4 regions of the Paenibacillus sp. PvR133 genome follow, and region 1 is predicted to be linked to each of the others. Evidence: riboswitches for the same ligand, from Rfam matches in the RefSeq annotation. Region 1 holds a riboswitch; each other region holds the start of a gene.
The links. A riboswitch is a leader RNA that binds a small molecule or an ion and turns the genes downstream of it on or off. The one in region 1 is predicted to bind thiamine pyrophosphate.
Positions count from the first base shown of each region.

Region 1 (2,200 bases):
ACGAGAACGAAGTGGGCGGAATGGTGCTGTACAAGCGTTAGCGTTCGCCTTTGTACCCAGATTTCAACCTCTGGATATTTATAAAAGAAATCTGGGTACAGCAGCGATGGGAAGCACCATCCGACTGCGTAGTGGCGCTTTGTTCACTTCTCTAGATCAGTCTTATTTAGCGTTTTAACAAATGATCAACGCTTGGGCAGGAAACCGTTTGTGAAGGCTTTATCGACTTCCAAAGGCTTGCTGAGCAGCTTGCGTTCGTACATCCAGTCCGAATAGTTTTGCCATACCTCCGCTTTTTGCACACCCCATTGCGCGGCATCGTCCTGATAACGCGGGCTTAGCCATTTTTGGCTCGCAAGTACCAGTTTTTTATCCAGCTCCGGTACAGCTTTGCTTAAGATGTCTGCGGCTTCTTCCGGATGAGCGATAGTGTATTCATAGCCTTGTGCGGTAGCGTCCATGAACGCTTTGACCAGCTCGGGATCATTTTTTATTGTCTGTTCGTTGCTCACAATTACAGGTGTATAGTAATCGAGGCTTTTGGAATAATCTTTTACATACAGCATATCCAATGGCTCACCTCGAAGCTGGGCCTCGATTCCGGTCCATGCGTAGAAAATCCAGGCAAAGTCGATATCCCGCTTCACGGCTGTAAAATAGTCTGCATTGCCCATGTTGATGATCTTCACTTTGCTCACGTCGCCTTTGTCTGAATCCATGATGGATTTCATGACCGCTTCTTCTACGGGAGAGCCCCAACCGCCGTATTTTTTACCTTCAAAATCTTTCGGGCTCTTAATTCCACGATCTACCGGGGCTGCGAAGCCTGAGGTATTATGCTGAATCACCGCAGCGATGGATACAAGCGGCACGCCTTGCGTACGAGCCTGTGTGACGCCTTCTTGGTAGCTGATACCAAAAGGTGCAGCATTAGAAGCAACCATTTGATCAGCTCCGCCTGAACCAGGTTGAACAATTTGGACATTCAAACCCGCTTTTTCGTAAAATCCTTTGTCCTTAGCGACATAGAGTCCCGTATGATTCGTATTGGGTGTCCAGTCGAGCACGACTTTAACATCTTTGAGCCCCTTTGCCGGAGTAGACGTTTGAGTGCCGGTAGCGGGAGCCGCTTCTTGGGATGTGGGGGGACTTCCACCGCAAGCGGTCAGGGTCAGGGCCATGAGCCACAGACTGATCAGTCCCAGGCTTAATATTTTCATGCGCTTCATCGTTGTGTTCTCTCCTTTAATTACCCGTTATCCGTCCAATCAGACAGCTTAAGTTCCCCATTTTCTAAAAATAACATCTGCCGGATGCGATCTTTCCAACAACTTAATCTTCAACAAAAAAAGCGCCCCGAGTTTCCGGGACGCTTGCGCTTGTATATACCAAAGTAAGGGATGGTCCTATGTAAAAAAGGCACATCTTGCTTAAGCATTCCTACGCTGGCATTACCCAGATCAGGTTGTAAGGGTCAGTGTCTTGGGACACACTCTCAGCCGGCCGATTCCAGCACCCCTGGCATTGTATGGTTTAATGGGTTCATTTATTCGGGTTTACTACGACGATTATATGCCTTGAATGCGGGTCTGTCCAGCATGAAGGGAGAGGTGACGGTTCATTTGCCGAACGACAGGGTACACTTTTACTGTGAGCTTTGATCTGAAAATGAGCATGAATCAATTCGATTCGATCCGGTCATGTTATTTTCAGAACAGCTACGCAAGTAGGTTCAGATGGGCTGGTGCCCAATGGCGTGGCCGTAGAGAATTCTAATTCGTGAAAAGGAGTTGTTGTACTGTGGGTAAAACGGAAACATTGGATCGCAACCAACTGGAACAAGCCATTGTGAAGGCTTTGGATAACAACAAATTTTGCTCGTTAGGTACGGTAGAGGGTGGCAAACCGAAAGTACGCTATATGGCCCTTTTTAACGATGGAATGAACATTCATCTGGCGACAGATCGCAAAACGCATAAAGTAGAGGAGCTAAAGGACAATCCGAATGCTTATCTGCTGCTGGGTTATGAAGTTGGCGGTACGAAGGAAGTCGTAGAAGTGGAGGCTACCGTCCAGATCACAGCTGATGAGGGGCTGCGCAAACAAGTGTGGAACGATTCCTTGAAGGAATGGTTTTCCGGACCGGATGATCCCGATTATGTCATTCTGGACGTGAATCCGACACGCATTGAGTATGTGG
Region 1 is NZ_JAFIBS010000001.1:1,781,049-1,783,248, forward strand. It holds gene JOE49_RS07945 (ABC transporter substrate-binding protein) at 186-1,229, opposite strand; TPP riboswitch at 1,421-1,530, opposite strand; gene JOE49_RS07950 (pyridoxamine 5'-phosphate oxidase family protein) at 1,801-2,200, shown strand, end outside.

Region 2 (2,200 bases), 2.7 Mb from region 1:
TCTGAACAAAGCTCAGCATATTGATGCTTATGAGAAGCAACAGGACTTTATTAAGAAACAGGAAGATTTTATTCAGCGTAATAAAGCGCGTGCCTCTACATCAGGCCGAGCAAAGAGCCGTGAAAAGCAACTTGATCGGATCGAACGTATAGATAAGCCTGAAGAAGCTGCGAAGCCAACCTTTCAATTCAAAGAAGCACGTGCAAGCGGAAAGACGGTATTTGAGGGTATTGATTTTGAGATTGGTTATACGCATGCCCTTTTGCCTAAAATGTCCATGACGATTGAACGTGGCGAAAAGATTGCTATTGTTGGCTACAACGGTGTCGGTAAATCGACATTGCTCAAAACCATATTGGGAAAAATACCGCCAATCAGTGGAAAAACCTATCAAGGTGATTTTTTGCAGCCCGCTTATTTTGAGCAGGAAGTAAAGGCGGAGAAAATTACACCGATTGACGATGTGTGGAATGAATTCCCACATTTGAACCAGCATGAAGTACGAGCGCATTTGGCGCGTTGCGGTTTAAAGAATGAGCATATCACGCGTCCGCTATCTGCGCTCAGTGGTGGAGAACAGGCTAAAGTCCGTCTTTGCAAACTGTTAATGCGTGAAAGCAACTGGGTACTGTTCGATGAGCCTACCAACCACTTGGATGTTAAAGCTAAGGATGAGCTGAAACGTGCCTTGAAGGAATACAAAGGGACCGTATTGCTTGTATCTCACGAACCGGACTTTTACGAGGATTGGGTAACCAAAACGTGGAATGTGGAAGAGTGGTCAAGTAAAGTTAACTAACATCAACTAAATCCAATTCTGCATATTTCACACGAAGTGGGGTTTGCAGAATTAGGAAAATATGCTAAGCTATCTTTAGCTTATACAATAAAATAGTCACACTAGGGGAGCCGCCCATGCGGCTGAGACGGAATAAATGGATTTCGGACCCTTTGCACCTGATCTGGGTTATGCCAGCGTAGGGAAGTGAGCACCGTACAAACAAGGCAACACCATCTTATTTTTGTTTGTGCGTGGGACGATACACGTATACGGATATCATGGTCCGTTCGATTATTGGACGTTCGTTAAACCACTTCCTTGGGGAAGTGGTTTTTTTGCGTTTCGTTCATTTTAAGTTGTTCGAGCTTCCGTAGACAATTCACATACAATCCCCTTTCATTTCTGCTGGTAGACGTGGCTGACTAAGCTTAGATCCTTTAGTCCAATGTGAGGTGAAGACAAAATCGAATTACACGCAATTTCGATGGAAAAGGGCACTTTTGCACAAGCAGCCCAAGTGGCTGCTGTGATTTGTCCGTATGTTCATTATGTACACGCACGTTTAAAACAGAATGGTGCCTCTGCATTGCTATCTTTGACTCGCAGCATGGTGGAGCAGGGAGTTCCTTTGCAACAAATTGTAGTAAATGATCGTGTGGATGTAGCTTTACTTACTTTGGTTGGAGCCGTCCAGCTACCAGCTAATGGATTACCTGTAGCGGATGTGAAAAGCCTACTTCCAAAGGGTACACGCTGTGGAGTATCTGTGCATTCCTTGAAGGAGGCGCAGACTGCCGAGCGGGTAGGAGCGGACTATGTACTTTATGGTCACATATATGAGACCCATTGTAAGCCCGGTATTGTACCACGGGGTTTAGCTCAGCTTGAACATATTTGCAGGCTGTCGAACATTCCGGTGATCGCGCTGGGCGGCATACAACCGCACCATATCCCGGAGCTTTATAAGGCTGGAGCATGCGGAATTGCGGTGATGTCTGGTATATGGGAGGCTGAGTCGCCCGTTGCAGCTGCGCTGGAATATAGGCGAATGGCAGATCTTGTAGTTCACGACCTGTAGCGAGAAAACGAGAGTAGAGGCAAGCTGAAAGCAGAATGGTTTATGGAGAGGAGACACGGAACAAATGCCAAAGATACACATAGAGGCAAGAGCGATAGGACACGCTGAATGCTTGGTCATAGGTGGAGGTGTCATCGGCAGTTCCATTGCTTATCATGTGGCCAAGGAGGGAAGAAGTACGATCATGCTGGAACGATTGATCCCGGGTGAGGGAGCCTCAGGAGCAGCGGTTGGAATGCTGGCAGCGGAAAGTGAAGAGTTCACCGACTCTGAGCTGGCACGGTTTGCTCGCATAAGTCGAGACGCATTCCCTGAGCTTGTCTGTGATCTGGAGCGTTTGT
Region 2 is NZ_JAFIBS010000001.1:4,491,883-4,494,082, reverse strand. It holds gene JOE49_RS19525 (ABC-F family ATP-binding cassette domain-containing protein) at 1-799, shown strand, start outside; TPP riboswitch at 893-1,001, shown strand; gene JOE49_RS19520 (thiamine phosphate synthase) at 1,266-1,859, shown strand; gene thiO (glycine oxidase ThiO) at 1,924-2,200, shown strand, end outside.
Region 2: linked by a shared signal. The riboswitch ahead of JOE49_RS19520 (thiamine phosphate synthase) and the one ahead of JOE49_RS07945 (ABC transporter substrate-binding protein) in region 1 are both predicted to bind thiamine pyrophosphate.

Region 3 (2,200 bases), 550 kb from region 1:
TATGGAAGGCGTGGAACGTTTTGTCCGCAAGGATACGGTAGATCGTATTCATGAATGCGTCCTTGCCGCGCTATCTCTGGAATCGGAGCCGATTGATCCGAGATTGTAGTTTGCGAAGGAGGGAATGAGATGGAAAGGGGTACACCGTTAATTGATATTGGCGTGAACTTGATGCACCGTTCGTTTCATGCGGATCGGGAACAGGTGGTAGAGAGAGCCGCAGCTGTAGGGATTTCACCCCTGATTATTACCGGGACCAGTGTCCGCAGCAGTCGGGAGGCTTCTCAGTATGCAGCACGTTATCCGGGCAAGCTGTATGCGACAGCTGGCGTGCATCCCCATGATGCCAAAGACTGCAGCGCAGAGACGGTTCAGCAGCTCCGTCAGCTGGCGAGTCAGCCGCAGGTCGTATCCATAGGGGAATGCGGATTGGACTATAACCGAGATTTTTCGCCGCGTGATGTGCAGCGCCGATGGTTTGGGGAGCAAATCCAACTGGCGGGTGAGCTGAATATGCCGTTATTTTTGCATGAACGAGATGCACATGAGGATTTTGCCGCTATGCTGCGGGAGTATCAAGGGCTTGTCGATAAAGCAGTGGTGCATTGTTTTACAGGCACGGAACAAGAATTGCATACGTATGTAGAGATGGGACTGTATATCGGGATCACCGGCTGGATTTGCGACGAACGGCGTGGCAAACATCTGCGTGAACTGGTCAGAGATATTCCCTTGGACCGTCTGATGATTGAAACGGATGCTCCATTTTTGACCCCGCGTAATTTGCCCGTGAAGCCCAAAGAAGGGCGTAATGAGTCGATGTATCTCGCTCACATTGCTGCTACGATAGCCGAATGTACAGGCCGAAGCATGATGGAGATCGAAATCGCCACGACGGAGACAGCCAAACGTTTCTTCGGATTATAGGATTGTCAAAGCCATAGATGTGGTATATATTATAGTGAATTAAAAAAGCATTGTCGGGAGCTTGAGAAAGTCAGGCTGAGAGGGTGGCCCTTGCCACTGACCGTGAAATCTGATCTGGGTAATGCCAGCGTAGAGAAACCAAGAACACTATACAGGAATGCCGCTTGTTTCGCGGTTGTCGATAGATACAATGTATGTCCTAGCATTTTACCTTGACCCTGACTTTGGCTTGGTATCAGTGTAGTAGCTTAGACTACTGGTTATATAAGGCATATCGACGAATGATGTTTTGTATGGTGCTTCACCTTTTACTGCGCATAAAGCTTGCCTGGAGATTCAGCTCCAGACAAGCTTTTTTTTTATGGCCAAGAGGCCAATTATAAGGATAAGGGGAGCATGCAATAATGAATACTGCTGTAAGAGCGTCCAAAGGGTTGAAGCTGACTGATATTTTGGTCACGATTGTGATCGCTGTTGTGTTCGGGTTAGTCTACAAAATATGGGGACCTGCCTATGATTTGATGAAACCATTCGGTCTACACGCCGAGCAACTGATGTATGGCATGTGGTTTATGGCAGGCACGTTTGCTTATCTCATCATTCGCAAGCCGGGTGTTGCAATTTTGGCAGAGGTGGCAGCGGCAACGGTCAGTGCTTTTTTGGGAAGCGAATGGGGGATGTCCACCTTGTACTATGGCCTGCTGCAAGGCTTGGGAGCGGAGCTGTTTTTTGCGGCTTTTCTGTATCGGAACGCAAACCTGTGGGTTGCTTCGCTAGCTGCGGCCGGGGCGGCTGTCGCTTCTCTCATTTTAGACTTCAGCTACGGGTATATTGATCAGCTTTCGACCTGGAACTATGTTTTGTTTATTGGTTTTCGCATGATTGGCAGCATTGTGATTGCCGGGGTATTCGCGTTCTATCTGGCTAGGGCATTGGAGGTAACCGGAGTCACGCGAAGTTTGAGACCCGCAACGGAACAAGATTATAAGGGGCTGGATTGATGAGCCAGGCAACCGAAGATGTGGTGGCTTCGATCACCCGTCTTCGGTTGAAATTCCCCGGTGAGCAGGAGCTGCTTTTTCACAATATGTCTTTGTCTGTCCGCAAGGGGGAAAAGCTGCTGTTGCTGGGACCGAGTGGATGCGGTAAATCAACGCTGCTCCAAGTGTTAAGCGGTCTGATTCCACGCACGATAGAAGTGCCTATGAAATGCGATGCTGCTGTAATCCCAAGTGTCTCAGGTATTGTATTTCAAGATCCTGATACGCAGTTT
Region 3 is NZ_JAFIBS010000001.1:2,326,301-2,328,500, forward strand. It holds gene JOE49_RS10385 (polynucleotide kinase-phosphatase) at 1-109, shown strand, start outside; gene JOE49_RS10390 (TatD family hydrolase) at 130-927, shown strand; TPP riboswitch at 972-1,081, shown strand; gene JOE49_RS10395 (ECF transporter S component) at 1,332-1,928, shown strand; gene JOE49_RS10400 (ABC transporter ATP-binding protein) at 1,928-2,200, shown strand, end outside.
Region 3: linked by a shared signal. The riboswitch ahead of JOE49_RS10395 (ECF transporter S component) and the one ahead of JOE49_RS07945 (ABC transporter substrate-binding protein) in region 1 are both predicted to bind thiamine pyrophosphate.

Region 4 (2,200 bases), 4.1 Mb from region 1:
TTCGTGAGCAGCGCGTCTCCACCGCTTATCATTCGTGCTTCGGCCCCATCGGTGATGACGTCCTCTTTTCCAGTAATGACAACCATTGTATTGAGCGTTTGAGCAGCCCGAATTGCCAGATCGACATTTCCGCTGTCAGCACTGTCACCAGCATCTACGCCTTTAATCTCACGCGCTTCTCCAACAAGATGCGCGACTTCGGCTGCATTGCCCCGCACCAATGAGATTTTGACTTCTCTCAGGATTCGCAGTGCCGATTCGGTTCTAAAGCTCGTTGCTCCCGCACCGACCGGATCTAGCAGGACCGGAACACCGTGTGCATTCGCCGATTGTCCAGCAATGATCATGGCATCCACCAGTTCGCGGTTCAGCGTACCGATGTTTAACACGACGGCTCCCGCTATTTTTGCCATGTCTGCTACTTCCTCGGGTGCATAGGCCATCACCGGGGAGGCGCCCAATGCATACAGGCCGTTGGCCGTAAAGTTAGTGACTACCACATTGGTCATATTGTGAACGAGAGGTTTGCTGTTTTGTACCTTCGTCAGGAGATCCGAATAACTTTTTTCCCATGTACTCATAATGATTATCCTCTCTATAGTTGGTGGTTCAACAGGGCATTAACCGTACTTCACGCATCGAATCGCCAGGCTGACTATTCCAAGACCGCTGCCTGCATCTGGACCGGCCATTCTTCCTGGTTATAAGCCATGTCCCAGAACTTATATTCCAGCTGGCAGCTCAGTATAAAATGCTCAATCATCCGCTCTCGCTCAGCAGCCGTTGCGCCTTCTGCCCAAGCATCTACACGTTCTCGGAACTTGAGTGTTGTATCATCAAGCTGGTCTCCATAGAAGCCCATCCATTCATAGAACGGATGAGACTCATCCGGCTTTACTTCATCCAGCAGCCTGCGACCAATCTCGGCATACGTCCACATACATGGCAGCAGCACAGCCAAGATCTCGCCCAGGCTGCCCTCATGCGCAACCGTCAGCATGTGACGGATATAGTGATGGGCCGACGGAGCGAGCGGATATCCCTGCAACTCTTCATAGCTCACCCCTGCGACAGCACAGAAATTTTGATGCGGATGAACCTCGCTGTGGAGAATAAAAGAGATTTGTTCATTAAATACAGCCATGTCCTCCCGATTCGTGCATTTGGAGATTGCGATGCCGTATATCCGCATGTAGGCGTTCAAATATTCAAAGTCCTGTTTTACATAGTGAATCAGCTGTCCCCTTGTCAAACTTCCTTCAGCAATACCTCTCACAAAGGGATGCTCAAAAATCGCTTGAAAAATGCCGTCCGCCTGCCGACGGAGTTCTTGTGTAAAACTCAATTTCCCCACCTCCATTAAATTGAAGAGCAAGAAGTCCTGTAAGAATATAATTCCGGAACAACGCTAAAAAGCCGCCCCGGAAAAATGGAGCGGCTTCAACAATAGGCCCAATACGCAAAAAACGCTTGAAACCTTATATACGAAGGCTCCACTTTCCTACGCTAGTACGAACTAGATCAGGTTCAAAGGGTCCAAGATACGCTCTTGTCTCAGCCATAGTGGCTCCCCTAGTGGACTTCTATTCTTTTGACTATTACTGTACATTCGTTCATATGCTATGTCAAACATAGTGTACAAAATATTAAATTTCCTCTAGTTAGGTGTTTTGGGCTTAGTGAGGGTGATGAATTACACTTTCCACTGCTTTGACCTTGGCATATTTCGGTTTCCACATTGCATCTTGTATAGCTTGTTCCACATCTGAAATGTGCGCCTGCGCTACCTGATCCTGAATCGCGGCTTTTGCAACCGCAATCGCAACAGCGTACGAAACTTCGCGTAATTTTCGGATATGAGGGAGTAGCGCACCGCCAGGCGTATTCGAATCTACACCATTGGCAACAGCAACTGCTGCCGCTGTAAACATCGCAGGGGTAATCCTTTTGGCTTTAACCACAATCGCACCCAGACCCAGTCCCGGAAAAACAAAGGCATTGTTCGCCTGTCCAATCTCAAAATTTGTATCGTTATAGGTAACGGGCTCAAAAGGACTTCCGGTTGCGATCAGTGCTCTGCCATCTGTCCACCGGATCAAATCCTCGGGTACTGCTTCTGCAAGGTTTGTAGGATTGGACATGGGCATAATGATCGGGCGTTCTACATGCTTTGCCATCTCCTTGATGATCTCTTCAGAAA
Region 4 is NZ_JAFIBS010000001.1:5,870,595-5,872,794, reverse strand. It holds gene thiM (hydroxyethylthiazole kinase) at 1-581, opposite strand, end outside; gene tenA (thiaminase II) at 656-1,345, opposite strand; TPP riboswitch at 1,482-1,584, opposite strand; gene JOE49_RS25640 (NAD-dependent malic enzyme) at 1,677-2,200, opposite strand, start outside.
Region 4: linked by a shared signal. The riboswitch ahead of tenA (thiaminase II) and the one ahead of JOE49_RS07945 (ABC transporter substrate-binding protein) in region 1 are both predicted to bind thiamine pyrophosphate.